One region of the Metabacillus rhizosphaerae genome, then DNA from elsewhere that is predicted to be linked to it. Evidence: riboswitches for the same ligand, from Rfam matches in the RefSeq annotation. Region 1 holds a riboswitch; the other holds the start of a gene.
What was found. Region 1 has a riboswitch for cyclic di-GMP ahead of WCV66_RS06650 (EAL domain-containing protein). Riboswitches for the same ligand answer to the same signal wherever they lie in the genome.
Positions count from the first base shown of each region.

Region 1 (7,645 bases):
TGTCCGAGACATGAGAAATTCTGTTAATCGTCTAGTGAATTGTGAAACAGCCAATTTGAACAAAACGATTGGTGCTGCACTAAGACAGGTTGAAAATATTCGATTCATTGATAATAAAATTGGGCTAGATGCATTACCCGATAAACTTCGAGAAATAGCAAAGCTACGAGTCGAATATCAGGATGTTACATTAAAAGAACTGGGTGAAATGGTAACAAGCGGAACAATTAGCAAATCTGGTATAAACCATCGCTTACGAAAATTAGACCAAATTGCAGAACAACTACGAACTGGCCAACCGCTATCATTAAAATAATAAATTAATTAAAAGAGAAGAGGAGATAACTATGGTTGAAAAAAAAGTTGAAGTTCACCTGAAAACTGGTTTACAAGCTCGTCCAGCAGCACTATTTGTTCAAGAAGCAAACCGGTTTGCATCAGATGTTTTCTTAGAGAAAGACGGAAAAAAGGTAAATGCTAAAAGCATTATGGGGCTTATGAGTTTAGCAATAAGTTCAGGATCTATCATAACACTAATTGCAGAAGGTAATGACGAAGAAGAAGCAGTAGATACATTAGCTAACTATGTACAGCAAGAAGGATAACAAAAGGCAGCACACCGCTCAGGAAATAGAGACGGTGTGCTATTTTTTACCCTATTTAAATAACAGAAAAGAAAAAAGCTTACCTTCAATGGTAAGCTTTTTACTATATATTACTTTTCGCCAATTGGGCTACGGTCTAATACTTTATCAATTAAACCATACTCTAGAGCTCGACTAGCAGTCATGAAATTATCACGCTCTGTATCACGCTCAATGACATCTAAGGACTGACCAGTACGGTCTGAAAGAATTTTGTTTAATTTGTCACGCAAGAAAAGAATACGCTTTGCAGCAATTTCAATTTCTGTTGCCTGACCTTGTGCTCCGCCAAGTGGTTGGTGAATCATTACTTCACTGTTAGGAAGTGCATAACGTTTACCCTTTTCACCAGCTGCAAGTAAGAATGCACCCATTGAAGCGGCCATACCGATACAAATTGTTGAAACTTGTGGTTTAATAAATTGCATCGTGTCATAAATTGCCATACCAGCAGTGATTGATCCACCAGGTGAGTTAATATAAATGGAAATATCCTTTTCTGGATCCTCTGCTTCTAAAAATAATAGCTGAGATACGATTGAGTTTGCTACGTTATCGTCAATTCCACTTCCAAGCATAATAATGCGGTCTTTCAATAGACGAGAGTAAATGTCGTAAGCACGCTCACCACGATTTGTTTGTTCAATAACTGTAGGGATTAAATTCATTATTCTATTCCTCCTTCGTAATAAGAAAGATTGCACTAAAGGATAAACTTATACCAGTATGTAATCCTTTAGAACATAATACTAAACATGCATCTAGCAGTTGTAATACTTTATGTATTTCCATCATACAACTAAGGTCAATAAAGGTCAAACGAAAAGGTCAAAGATCCTTATTGACCTTATTTATACTATACTATGTATTTGTTAATCATAACATGTTTATCATGTTTCCCACATTTATTGCATTTCAAACGGTATAAATAATCGAAATTGGATTAGGAATAGAATATAGTGTTTGCTATAAAAAGACAGTTGAAATTATTGTAAAGTTCACGTATAATTTTCGTTACTGATGTATGAATATTTTGCGCTCGTAGCTCAGTCGGATAGAGCGGTGGTTTCCGGTACCACGTCTGCCGGGGGTTCGAATCCCTCCGAGCGCGTCATAGATGTTTAGGATAGCAAGGGTTTGAGTGAATCTCAGGTCCTTGTTATTTTTTATGGACAAGTTTCTTGTTTATTATTTTAGTTTATCTAAATTTAGAAACCTTTTCTTTATCCTTTTAACAATAGAGGAGGAATAAAAATGCATAAAGAACAACCTCATTCAGTCACAACAGTTGATTATAAGAGAATTGATGATAATAAGTGTTTTGTAGAAGTGAAAGGCTATGATGCGATATTGGGTTCTGAATTTAAAGGTGTTATAAAATTCTTGAATGGTGAACCTTTTGGGGATATTATTCATCCTTTAAACAGCTCGCTATCTCCAGATTGCCGTGTATTTGTTACTACCTATTTAATAACCAAGTACAATGAAGGTGAATATAATTAACAAAAAGCTTATCAAGTATGTATGAGTTATATTTAAGCTTTATTGCACTTTAGAACGTCAAACCTAACGGTGGGATCCTTTGATAGGATCCCTACGATTTTTTAGTACACATGTTTCAGTTTAACCACTTAAGTGCCTGAATTTTAACTTTCAGGAATATAAAAATTTTTTTGTGAAATTTACCATCTAAAGTCAGGATTAAATGACGATAAAAGTAATATAATCTTCGATAATGGCAAACCCAGCGAAAGTTGGTGACGCAAAGCTACGGACCTAAGGAGAATTTCTTTTTACTTTACTTGAGGTGAACTAAGTGATTAATTCATTTTTTGCTAACTATCATCCATTACTTTTTGTTGTTTCATTTATTATTGCTATCTTATCTTCTTATACTGGTTTTGATATACTTTACCGCCTTTCAAACCAAAAGGGGCGAAAGAAAACAATTTGGATATGGTATGGTTCTTTTACTATTGGTATTGGGATTTGGACGGCGCATTTTTTAGGAATGCTTGCTTTTATACCCTTTCATTCATTTGACTTATCTCATGTGTCTATTTCTTTAATAGTTGCAATAAGTCTTATGTATTTGACATTAATCATCAGTGCAAAAGCTCAAAAAAGTAGGGCTCATGGCAACTTAGCAAGTCTTATTTGGGGGATAAGCTTTCTCGTACTTCATTTTAGCGGAATGGAGTCATTTCATGGTCAAATTGAATACAATTTTTTCTCAGTTTTAGTAGCGACACTATTCGCCTTATTACCGACCTTTTATATTCTAAAAATGTTTATGCGGAATATGTTATCTCCTTCATTAGGCATTTTTCGTATGAAGATGATTAGCGGAATTCTTATGGGAATTAGTTTAATGTGTTTGCACTTTTTATCAATGGTAGGAATGACAAGTCATCTTGCTGCTTCTGAGCATGTAACCATCAACCATAATATTTACTTAACCGTTGGAATAGGAATAGGTAGTGTAGTTATTCTTTTCTTTTTTATTTTGATTTCTGTAATAGATAGAAAATTCACCAGCCAGTCACAGAAGTTAGAACGTACTGAACAGGTGGAGAAGGAACTGATTGAGAGTGAAGAACGTTATCGTAATCTTATTGAGAAATCTCCCATAGCACTGCTTGTAATTCAAGATGACATAATTGTTTACGCAAATCCTGAAGCGATTAAATTATATGGTGCTTCTCATGAGAAGCAATTAATTGGAAAATCAATTAAGAAAATTGTTCATCCTGATAGTATCGAACACTTTAAAAATTCAGTGGATAATCTATTTAAAGGCAAGGAACAACATTTTCAGGAATATAAGCTTTTTACACTTGATAAAAAATCTATTATTGTAGAGGGTTCTGGAGCAAAAGTTATGTATAATGGTAAGCCAGCGCTTTTAGCAATGGGGAAAGATCTTACCGAACAGAAGGTGCTCATCGAACAATTAACGATCAACGAACAACGTTATCAGTCTCTCTTTGAATATAACAAGGATGCTGTCTACTCATTTGATTTAACAGGAAATTTTACTAATGTTAATAAAGCCAGTGAACACCTGACAGGTTACAGTTCAGCTGAGTTATTAACTATGTCATTTGAGGAGATTATCCATCCGGATGATATATCAAAAGCAATGACTGCTTTTGATAATGCAACGAAAGGGAGTACCGATACACTTTATGTAAACGTTGTTCATAAATCGGGGAAACTAGTTTATGTTAATGTAACAAATATACCGATTGTTATTGAAAAGAAAATTGTGGGCATTTATGGAATTGCAAAGGACATTACAGAGCAAAAGAAAGCACAAGCTTTGGTACAGCATATGGCATACCATGATCATCTGACGGGGTTGCCAAACAGAAGTATGCTTGAGAAGTGTTTGTCGACTGGATTAGAACTTTCAACGAGAAAAGCAGTCCTGTTTATTGACTTAGACCGTTTTAAAGTTATAAACGATACATTAGGCCATACGATAGGCGATCTATTGTTAAAAGAAGTAGCTCAAAGCTTAAAGCGCTCTGTAAATGAAAACGATATGGTATTCCGACAGGGCGGCGATGAGTTTATTGTGATTTTGGAAAATGTGGATCGTGATCAAGCCGCAAAGATAGCAGAACGAATAATCGAAATGCTAGCTAAACCTTTCAAAATTAACGAATATGATATTTTTACTTCTCCGAGTATTGGGATTAGCTTATATCCTGATGACGGGGAAACGGGAGAGATCTTAATTAAACATGCGGATTTTGCGATGTATCAAGCAAAGTCAGCTGGAAAGAAAACGTATAGATTTTATTCTTCAAATGAGGAAGAAGGAACATATAATTCTTTAGAAATGGAGATGGCATTGCACAAAGCAATCCAACGTCATGAGCTTGTCTTGCACTATCAACCAAAAATAGATCTTAAAACAGGTAAAATCTCTGGTGCAGAGGCATTAATTCGCTGGAATCATCCTGAATGGGGAATTGTTTCTCCTGAAAATTTTATCCCAATTGCAGAAGAAACAGGACAAATTATTCCGATTGGAGAATGGGTCTTGTATACAGCCTGTGTTCAAAACAAGACTTGGCATAAAAAAGGATTTCCAAACTTAGTTATGTCTGTAAATTTATCAGCACGGCAATTTTCTCAGGCAAACCTTGTTCAAACAGTTGCAAAAATATTAAATGAGACTGGGCTTGATCCGCAGTACTTGGAGATTGAAATTACCGAAAGTATGACAACAGATATTGAAAGGACAATTACTACTTTAAAGGAATTAAAACGTTTAGGCGTACGAATTAGTATTGATGATTTCGGGACAGGCTTTAGCTCATTGAATTATTTAAAACGTTTCCCTGTTGATACATTAAAGATCGATCAATCCTTTGTTCGTGAACTCCATAATAATCCTAGTGACGAAACAATTGTAAAAACAATTATTTCGATGGCTCACAACTTAAATTTAAACGTTGTAGCTGAGGGGATTGAAACGAAGGAGCATTTAGTGTTTCTTCAACAATATGTTTGTAATGAAGGTCAGGGATATTATTTTAGTAAACCCGTTCTTGCGGAAGAATTTGAAAGCAAGTTTAAGGACATTGAAAAAATAGTAATCTCATGTGGAATTTCTCAAGATTTAAATGATCGTTTATGGGCTGAGAAATTAATTCAAAATGCACGCAAAGAACTTCAGGAAACTGTGCGGTTACAGCAAGGAATGACCATGAAGTTCAAAAAAGTGAATGGACGATTTATTCATACCTTATTCGACGGAGAACTAGCTTATCAACTTGGCCTAGTTCCTGAACAAACAATAGGAAAAGAGCTAATTGATTTTATACCAGTTGAAAAAGCAAAAGAGAAAACAAAATATTATCAAAGAGCATGGGATGGCGAGGAAAATGTAACGTACGAAGGTGAGCTTAACGGTATCTATTATCTTGCTGCTTTAAGTCCGATTAAAAGAGGCGGAGAAATTGTAGAGATTATTGGCTCATGTATAAACATTACGCAATTAAAAGAAACCGAAAAAGCATTACGTAAAAGCCAAGAAATGTATCGCCTAATGGCTGAAAATATGAAAGATCTCGTCTCAATTTATGATGTAAACGGGACAATGGTATACGCTTCTCCTTCTCATGAAAATGTACTCGGTTATCCTCCAAGTCATTTTGAAGGTAGGAAAATATATAGTCTTTTCCCTGAAGCTGATCAGAACATGCATAAGTTTTCTTTTATGGAAATGGTAAAAACAAAGCAAGCAAGTCAGAAAGAAATTAAATTCAAAAAGCTTGATGGTGGCATTTGTATATTTGAATCAGTATTAACACCGATTTTGGACGAAAATGGAAATGTTCAGCATGTCATTGGGGTGGCAAGAAATATTACTGAGATGCAAAAAGCAGAAGAGCTTTTACGGAAATCTGAAAAGTTAACAATTGCCGGAGAAATAGCAGCTGAAGTTGCCCAAGAAATAAGAAACCCGATGACATCAATAAAGGGTTTGTTCCAGTTACTTCAAAAAGGAATCTATAAACCAGAATACTTTGATATCATCCAGGTTGAAATTACATTGGTTGAAGAGATCATTAATGAGTTTCTTAAGCAGTATAAGCACACGACTTCCACAAAGGACAAAAAAAGTAAAAATGTGGATGAGGAAGATGAATAATAATTTAAGTGGTAAATTGAATTACGACCAATCGAAAGGCTGATCAATAAATGGTCAGCTTTTTTCGTTATTTATTGTATTGATGGCTATTGGCCTAAAGACAGGATTTAGCCATTCTCTAGCGATTAATACAAAAAACCTAATTCCAGCATTTTTTTGTGACAGAAACATAATCATGTAGTAGGATTATAATTAAGAAGTTTGAGGATAGTTTTGTTGAAAAGGAGAATACGTCACTAAATGTAAGCGTTTCCTTTGTGGCTATACTGTACCTCTTTTCTTAAACTTTGAGTAGTATGTAAAATAGGGGGAAGCTAACATGAAAATTGGGTTAATGCAAGAACAAACGTTAAAATTGAAAATGACTCAAGAATTACAGCAAGCGATTACTTTATTACAATATTCCTCAGTTGATCTCCTTTCTTATATCCAGGAACTCACAATGGAAAATCCCCTCATTGAAGTAAGAGAAACCTACAGTTCTCCATATCGTAAGTCCAGCTCAAAATCAGATAAGCAATCATTTATTGAGAATTCCTTCGAAGAAAAGCCTAGCCTTAGAGAGCATTTGCGGAATCAGCTAATTGATTTTTCGATGACCACTAACGATAGAGCATGTCTTGATTTATTAATCAATGCTCTTGACGCAAATGGATATTTAAAGGACAACTTAGTAGACCTTGCTCGTATCGTTAACGTTAGCGAAGAATTGCTTGAAAGCAAGTTATATATGCTCCAAAGCTTAGAGCCTGCAGGTGTTGGTGCACGTTCTCTGCAAGAGTGTATTTTATTACAGTTAAGGCGATTGCCGATTAGAAATGAACTCGCGGAAACGATCATCTTAGACCATTTCCGGAGCTTTGCTGAAAAGTCTTGGAAGGACTTAGCTAAAAAATTAAATGTCTCAATAATTGAAATCCAGGAAATACAGCACGAAATAAAAAAACTTGAACCGAGACCGGGGCTAAAATTTGAAAGTGATGAATCAACATATGTAACTCCTGACATGATCGTTAGAAAGACAAATAATGAGTTACAGGTAATTTATAATGACGAGCTTATTCCGCAACTATTATTTAATCAGACCTTAGAACCAGCTATTCTGAGTACGATGGATTCAGCGACAAAGGATTTTTATTCTAAAAAGCTAACACAGGGAAGATGGCTGCAAAGAGCGATTGAACAGCGTAAAGAGACAATGTTAAATGTAATGAAGGTGATCATTCAAAAACAACACGAATATTTTTTATATGGAAAAAGCCTTCTGAAGCCACTAACATTAAAGGATATCGCAGATGCCTTGGACATTCATGAATCGACGGTTAGCAGGACG
Region 1 covers NZ_CP147403.1:1,385,654-1,393,298, forward strand. Annotated here, with positions in the region: gene whiA (DNA-binding protein WhiA) at 1-316, shown strand, start outside; gene WCV66_RS06630 (HPr family phosphocarrier protein) at 348-605, shown strand; gene clpP (ATP-dependent Clp endopeptidase proteolytic subunit ClpP) at 716-1,312, opposite strand; tRNA gene WCV66_RS06640 (tRNA-Arg) at 1,680-1,755, shown strand; gene WCV66_RS06645 (hypothetical protein) at 1,899-2,147, shown strand; cyclic di-GMP riboswitch class I at 2,372-2,459, shown strand; gene WCV66_RS06650 (EAL domain-containing protein) at 2,461-6,312, shown strand; gene rpoN (RNA polymerase factor sigma-54) at 6,632-7,645, shown strand, end outside.

Region 2 (7,645 bases), 1.1 Mb from region 1:
AACCGTGCCAATCGACTTTTCAGAAACAGAACAACATCTATATGACACGATTTCAGCATTAAAAACTTCCACTCAATATGCTGCAAATACATTTTCAATCATGACACTTCAACGTGAAGCATGCAGCAGTCGCGAAGCTGTTTATATGACATTAAAGAAAATGCTAGATCGCCCAGAGGAAGAAGAAGCCGTTCTACCTAATAACGTAATTAAAGACATTATGATGGCGATCGATGGTGTCACACAAAATACAAAGGCTCTAAAGGTTGTTGAGCTCATTAAAAACATTAACGACAAAGTAATCATTTTTACGGAATACAGAGCTACTCAATTTTATCTACAATGGTTTTTACAGCAAAACGGCATTACTTCTGTTCCCTTCCGTGGCGGCTTTAAACGTGGAAAAAAAGACTGGATGAAGGAACTCTTCAAAAATCGAGTGCAAGTTCTTATTGCAACAGAAGCTGGCGGTGAAGGGATCAATCTTCAATTCTGTCACAACATCATCAATTACGACTTACCTTGGAATCCAATGAGACTTGAGCAACGAATCGGCCGGATCCATCGTCTAGGACAAGAGCATGATGTCCATATTTACAATATGGCAACAAGAAACACAATGGAAGAACATATCCTAAAGCTTTTATACGAAAAAATACATTTGTTTGAAAAAGTCATTGGTGAACTAGATGAGATTTTAACAAGATTAGAAATTAAAAATTTCGAAGAGCACATCCAAGACATTATGTACAATTCGAAAAGTGACGGCGAAATGAAAATCAAGATGGAAAACTTAACCTCAATCCTTGATTATGCTCAGCATTCTCAAGAGCAAAGAAAGGCTGCTAGTGGAAATCAATAGTAATCTTCAGCTTCGAAAAGTATAAGCCACTAAAGGAATATCTAATCCTTTAGTGGCTAGACACAAATACTTAGTACAAAAAATATTTTTTAATTAATATGCTAGTTTGAAAGGTGGAAACATCATGCAGCAGGAAAAAATTCATAGCTATTTAGAAAGCTTCTTCAAGGCAAATTCCTGTGACATCATTGATAATGAACCAGGCTATATGACCGTCCAATTAACAATCAACATGGATAAGGAGTTAATGAATCGGCCTTTTTATTGGCATTATCTAGAAAAAACAAATGGAGTTCCAAACCCAATGAAACTAACATTAATAACAGATCAACAAAAAGCTCCTGGTGATCTAAAGGGTGAGGTCATGCATTTTGGCGCCCCACGCCTACATCAAATCTTTCAATCAACTACACGTCTAGGGAGCTACATTCGCTTATTTGAAAAAGTCACCTCTCCAGGTGGGAGCATTCCTTTACACCCATGGCTTTGCGCCAATTTCATGGTATCTTATCAATGTGATATGAAAAAAGATCAGCTACACTCAATCGGTCTGCATCTCGTAAGTGGAACCTTGGTAGAAAACTTTCAAGAAAAGTTAGAAAAACTCGAACTCACACCAAAAATACCTGATCTATGCTTTAATATGACTCCACTAATCAAACCGCAAAGCGGACTAAAACGAATTGAACAGTTTATTGAACAAAGCATTAGCAGACAAGATCATTCATGGGCAGACTCTGCAAGGCAACGATGGAATGAAGACCTAAAGCTTCTAGATCACTTTTATGAAGACTTAGACGAAAAGCCTGACTGCTACCATTTAGAGAAGGAAGCTTTGCGCGAGCTTTATGAACCACAAATTAATGTATCAGTGCAAAATGGCGGTATATTTTATTTAACCCCTCAAGCAATCTTTAAATAGGTTACCGTTGAACAAGCAATTGGTAGGTACAATTGCTTGTTTTTTGTCTCCTTTTATGATTTTTGCAAAAAAGAATTATAATTCGACAAAAATCAATTTTTATATTTTTAACTTTTCTTAAAGTTTTCTTAAAGTTTAAATAAAGATGTGCTAAAAATACTTGTTTAAACCCAGTTAAATAGGCATTTACACCCATTTAACATTACATTAATATTACATTTACCATTTTCAGATAAATTTTTATCTCTCGACATAGTTCTGCACACTTCCTTTAAATTCCTTTTTATAATAAGAGTAGATATATTGATAGATACATAAAAAGGACTTTTGTATCAATTCCCAATATCAAATAATGACAATTATTCAGTCAAAGGGCAAACCTATTGAAAAATAGGGACGCAAAGTCACAGGTCTAACGTTCTTACTATGATGGCTGGACTGCCTGAAATACAGGCAAGTATTTTAGGAGGGTATAAGTTGAATATTGAAATCATTGATCGTATTACAAAGGAAAGCCATCTTGACCGCGAATGGGTAGAGATGATTTTAGAGGCACTTGAAGTGGGTATTAGTGTAGAGGAAATAAAAGAATTTTTAGTTGAAAAGGGAAGCCCTGTAAAATGAATAAAATAGGGCTTTGTAAATTTTTTGATAAGATGTTCTTCATATAAAACAAAACCTTCTTTATATGTTATACTATTGCTAACAAGGAAGGTGATCTTTGACGTGATTGGTCCACGAATTAAAAAATATAGAACTCAAAAAAATTTATCTTTATCTGAACTAGCTGAAAGAGCAGGAGTTGCAAAATCCTACCTAAGTTCGATTGAACGCAATCTCCAGTCAAATCCTTCTGTACAATTTTTAGAAAAAGTTTCATCCGTTCTAGGCGTTTCCGTTAACACCCTTCTCGATGAACAAAGTGAAACAAACCCACAGGAACTTGACAACGAATGGACAAAGCTCGTTCAAGACGCCATGAAATCAGGTGTCTCCAAAGATCAATTTCGCGAGTTTTTGGAATTTAATAAATGGAAGCTACAGAATGATAATGATAAATGAGGGCATGGTTGGTGATATTTGATCGCCGATGATGCTCTTTTTGTTTTGTTCGTTTTATTGAATACCACCTCCCTACCCTATTTCTATTTATAAATATGTCAATTGTCAAAATTCCTATTTCTATGTCGAAACTTTCCCCTTTTCATATTAACTTATACGCTTTATAATGTTATAGAGAACAAAATAGTACGAATATACTATAGTTGGTGATTTTTTTTACTCCGTTTGTTCTTTATAAAGAAGTAAACGGAGGAGGTGAGAACATGACAGGTAAGATTAATGAGAATCGTCCGATGGTTTTGGAGCATCAGGCGATTCGGTTTGAGACTGCGCAAAGTTGGAATCCGGGTAGAGGAAATCTAAACCATCCTGGAACAGGGAATGATGGTGTAAATTGGCCACCGAACAATCCGAATCCTACACCAGGTGGTGCTGGTGCCCCTGGACAGGGAAATGGGAAAGGGAATGGCTAATACTTGAAATTTTCTATAATAATTGTTGGGGTCAATTATAAGTTGGCCTCTTTATTTAATAAGGAGCATTATTAGGATGTATAAAAAACAGATAAGAATAGGTGAACATCTAATATTACTTACTAGTGATTCTTGTACTGTAATGCATTTGTTTAATCTAAACTTTAATTTAGTAGAAGAAATAAATTCTAAAGCAGATCTCTCTATACATATTATAGATGGTTTTGGAATACCCTTTGTTGATTATTACGTCGCTACTTATAAAACAAGTGACCAAATTTCCTTTAAAAGAGCAGATTACTTAATTAGTGTCGACCTAAATTATACTAACGCAACGATTTCTGTACATAACGATTTAGCGCTAAAACACGCCTTGATGAATCTATATAGTTCTTTCATCGTTCATCACAATTGGGGGATATTATTACACTCTTCATGCGTACTTGAAAATAGTGGAGCACATATCTTTTCAGGTCAATCTGGTGCTGGTAAATCTACTGCTGCTAAATTGTCTTTTCCTAGGGAGCTTTTATCTGATGAAGCAACCATCATAAAAATCACTCCTAATGAAATAAACATTTTTGACTCTCCATTTAGAAGTGAACTTGAAGGAAAACATCTATCTTGTTCTTATACTCTAGAAAGCATTCAACTACTACATCAGTCGTTAAATAATAAACGTATCAAATTATCAAAATCAACTGGACTATTACAGCTCATGGATAAAGTGTTTTACTGGACCAATAGTCCTGATGAAACAAAAAGAATATTTCATTTGTTAAATAAGTTAGTGAATCAGGTCCCTGTCTATGACCTCCACTTTCAAAAAAACAACAGCTTTTGGGAGATGATCTCTTAATGAAACAATATATCAAAAAAAGTGAATATGAAACAGTTCATCTTGATAATGAGTGGATTATTATGAATACAGACAATTTTACTGTTACAAAATTAAATGCTCTTGGAGGATTTTGTTGGACACTGCTCGAACATCCACAATCAATTGGCTCACTAAGTCAATCAATATTACAAAAATACGATTTGCAAAATGAATCTCTACTAACAGATATTGAAGAGTTTTTAGGAGAACTCATAGAATATGGATTGGTGCACCATGCAGTTTAATAAAGATACTGTCGATCTTCTAATAAGAACGATGCAAAAATATGGATGGATGGATCTACCTTCTTATGGAACAAGTATGTATCCATTTATTCAAAAGGGAAACATCTGCCGATTTGTTGAGTTTAATGAAAAAACAGTAAAAAAAGGTGATATCCTACTCTATCATTCTTCATCAGGTCAACTCATCGCTCACCGATTTTTAAGAGAAAAAAAAGTAATTGGTCAACTTAAATATGAGCTTAAAGGTGATACAAATCTTTGTTCAGATGAACTAATCAGTCAAGATCAAATCATTGGCAAACTAGTTACAATTAATAAACAAAAAAAGAAAGTGTACTTAACTGATTTATCAGCTATTTTATGGGGTTACATAATTGTATCTGTTCCTTACATCTCAAAGGTATTAAAAAGCTACCTTTCATTTAAGGAATCTATTAAGACGCGATATGGAGTTTCAATATGATTGCACACAAAATAGGTTCAGCAATAAAAGAGTTCAACCTTAAAGGTATACAAAAAACTTTTCAATTGCTAGGACCTTATATCCTTAAAAGTTGGAAATCTTATTCTGGACTTATCGTTATTTTATTTGTAGAAATCTTTCTAACGATTGGATTTGCTTGGTTCTTTGGTACGATCACAGATGCTGCAGTCCAAGGTCAATTTAATAAACTAAAATCACTTATTCCAATCATTTTATCACTAATTACGATTAGCCTATTCGTAACCTATTTCAATACCTACTTACAATCCTATGTTACTAGCAAGATTAAAAGAGATTTAAAGGAACATGTGCTTAAACAAATCTTGTTATTACCAACAGAAAAACGATCAAAAATACGCTCAGGTGACCTTTTAACTCACTTTACTAATGATATCAATTGTATTGATGGCGTCATTGGAAGCAATCTCATCTATCTTATCCAGCTGCCATTAATCTCAATGGCTGTTTTTTTCTATATGCTCCAAATTAATTGGCAATTATCCGTTCTTAGTCTTCTAATTATTCCTATTGCAATAGTCGTTGGTGGTGTATTCGGAATATTAATTAGAAATAACAGTAGAACAATCTACAATAAAATTGGGGATATTAATAGCAACTTAAGTGAGACGTTCCAAGGTCTCTCAGTTATACGTTCGTTTCTTCTTGAGGGATTTTTTGCAAAGATATTCGCTAGTCAAAATCATGAGTTCTTCCATTTAGAGATGAAGAACGCGAAGCTACGCGGTACCTTTTATGTTGCTGGAGGAGCAATATCATCTATTGCCTATATCATTAGCCTTTGTCTTGGTGCCTTTTTCGTATCAACCGGACAAATCACAGTTGGCTCTTTACTAACCTTTGTCACCCTAATGCAGCACCTCATTAATCCATTAACAGGACTAGCAGGATTATGGGGAAGCTTCCAAAGTTCAGCTTCTGCCGTAGAAAGAATTTCAAAGGTGTTAGATGTTGAACCTGAGGTTATAGATTTTCCGACCTATACGAAGAATAGTAGTCAACCTAAATCAATCAAATTTAAAAATGTTACTTTTTCCTACGATCCAGAAACAGAAATACTTAAACAAATAAACTTAGATATTCCAACTGGTAAAATAGTTGCCTTTGTGGGGCCGAGCGGTGCAGGAAAAACAACTTTATTTAATTTAATACAAGGATTATATCAACCTCAATCCGGTCAGGTTTTATTGAATGGTATGTTGATTAACGAGCTCTCCCCCTCCACTTTAAGAAGTTCTTTTTCCTACGTTGCCCAAGAAACCTTCTTATTTAGTGGAACGATTAAAGACAATCTTTTATTAGCTCGTCCTGACATAACGGAATTAGAAATGATAAATGCTACGATTCATGCAAACATTCATGAATTCATCTTAACTCTCCCTGATCAATATGATACCGAAATTGGAGAACGCGGAGTTCGATTATCTGGTGGACAAAAGCAGCGGTTGAGTATTGCCAGGGCAATATTAAAGGATGCACCAATTCTATTGCTTGATGAAGCGACTTCTGCGTTGGACAGCGAGTCAGAATTTCAGGTTAAGATAGCGTTGGATCGACTGATGAAAAATAGGACTACACTTGTAATAGCTCATCGTTTATCTACGATTCAACATGCAGATTTGATTTTTGTAATGGATGAAGGGAGAATTGTTCAACAAGGGAACCATCAAGAGCTTATGTCACAAGATGGACTTTATAGAAAACTTACTCAAACACAGTTTTTAAATAATCAAAGTAAGAATTTACATTTATCAGTAGTTTCCAAATAAAAAGGGGAAGAAAAAATGTTAATAAACTTTCTACAATCCTTATATGATCACAACTCTTCACTTCCAAGTGAAGCTGGTGATTATGAAAGATTAATTGATGACATCGAATACTTTTCAATATCTCCTCAAGTTTATTTTCACTTAAAACAACAAGATCGACTAGAACTTACTCCCCCTTTCTTTCAAAATCGACTGAAGAATACGTTTAATCAAGTTCTAATACAAAATCTCTTTATTAAGAATCAAACAGAAAAGATTCTGTCTATTTTGGATGAATTAGGTATTCCAGCCATCCCTTTAAAAGGTGTGTTGTTTGCAGAAAAATACTTTGGCCATATAGCTGCAAGATCAACCTCAGATATTGACCTATTAATAAAGCCGCATGATCTAGACCGTGTAACAGAGTGTGTGAAGGAATTGGGATATATAATGGAAGAAGAAGGTGCTCCAGGTCATTTTCATTGTAGTTTGAGTAAGGAATTACCTGGTTCACCAGTTCCGCTTGTTGTTGAGATTCATTGGAATATTTTGAAGGAAAATACGGGTGAGTTTTCTATTAAAGAATTTTGGGAACAGTCAACTCCTTTTAAACACTATGAAAATGTCAAACAACTATCTGATGATCATACGTTTTACATGATTTGTCTTCATGCTTGGAGACATAATTTAGATTCTATGAAGCATTTCTTAGATATCACTCAGATGATTTATGTAATGGGTAACCAAATAGACTATGTTAATTTATTTAATGAGGCTACTGGACATAAAACCTTAAATCGAATGAAACGAACGTTATCAATTGTTTATCGAACCTTTCCTCATGTAAATGAAATTCAAAAACTCCCATTTCACCAGCAAAAAGGTTTGTACTGGCAATATGAAGCGATAAGAGATTCTAGCTTTAGGAATGTGAAAGTGTATGTAGATTAT
Region 2 covers NZ_CP147403.1:2,525,242-2,532,886, reverse strand. Annotated here, with positions in the region: gene WCV66_RS12345 (DEAD/DEAH box helicase) at 1-862, shown strand, start outside; gene WCV66_RS12340 (YqhG family protein) at 987-1,784, shown strand; cyclic di-GMP riboswitch class I at 2,148-2,230, shown strand; gene WCV66_RS12335 (anti-repressor SinI family protein) at 2,262-2,408, shown strand; gene WCV66_RS12330 (helix-turn-helix domain-containing protein) at 2,511-2,846, shown strand; gene WCV66_RS12325 (hypothetical protein) at 3,110-3,319, shown strand; gene WCV66_RS12320 (hypothetical protein) at 3,396-4,178, shown strand; gene WCV66_RS12315 (PqqD family protein) at 4,178-4,444, shown strand; gene WCV66_RS12310 (signal peptidase I) at 4,419-4,907, shown strand; gene WCV66_RS12305 (ABC transporter ATP-binding protein) at 4,904-6,715, shown strand; gene WCV66_RS12300 (nucleotidyltransferase family protein) at 6,731-7,645, shown strand, end outside.
Region 2: linked by a shared signal. The riboswitch ahead of WCV66_RS12335 (anti-repressor SinI family protein) and the one ahead of WCV66_RS06650 (EAL domain-containing protein) in region 1 are both predicted to bind cyclic di-GMP.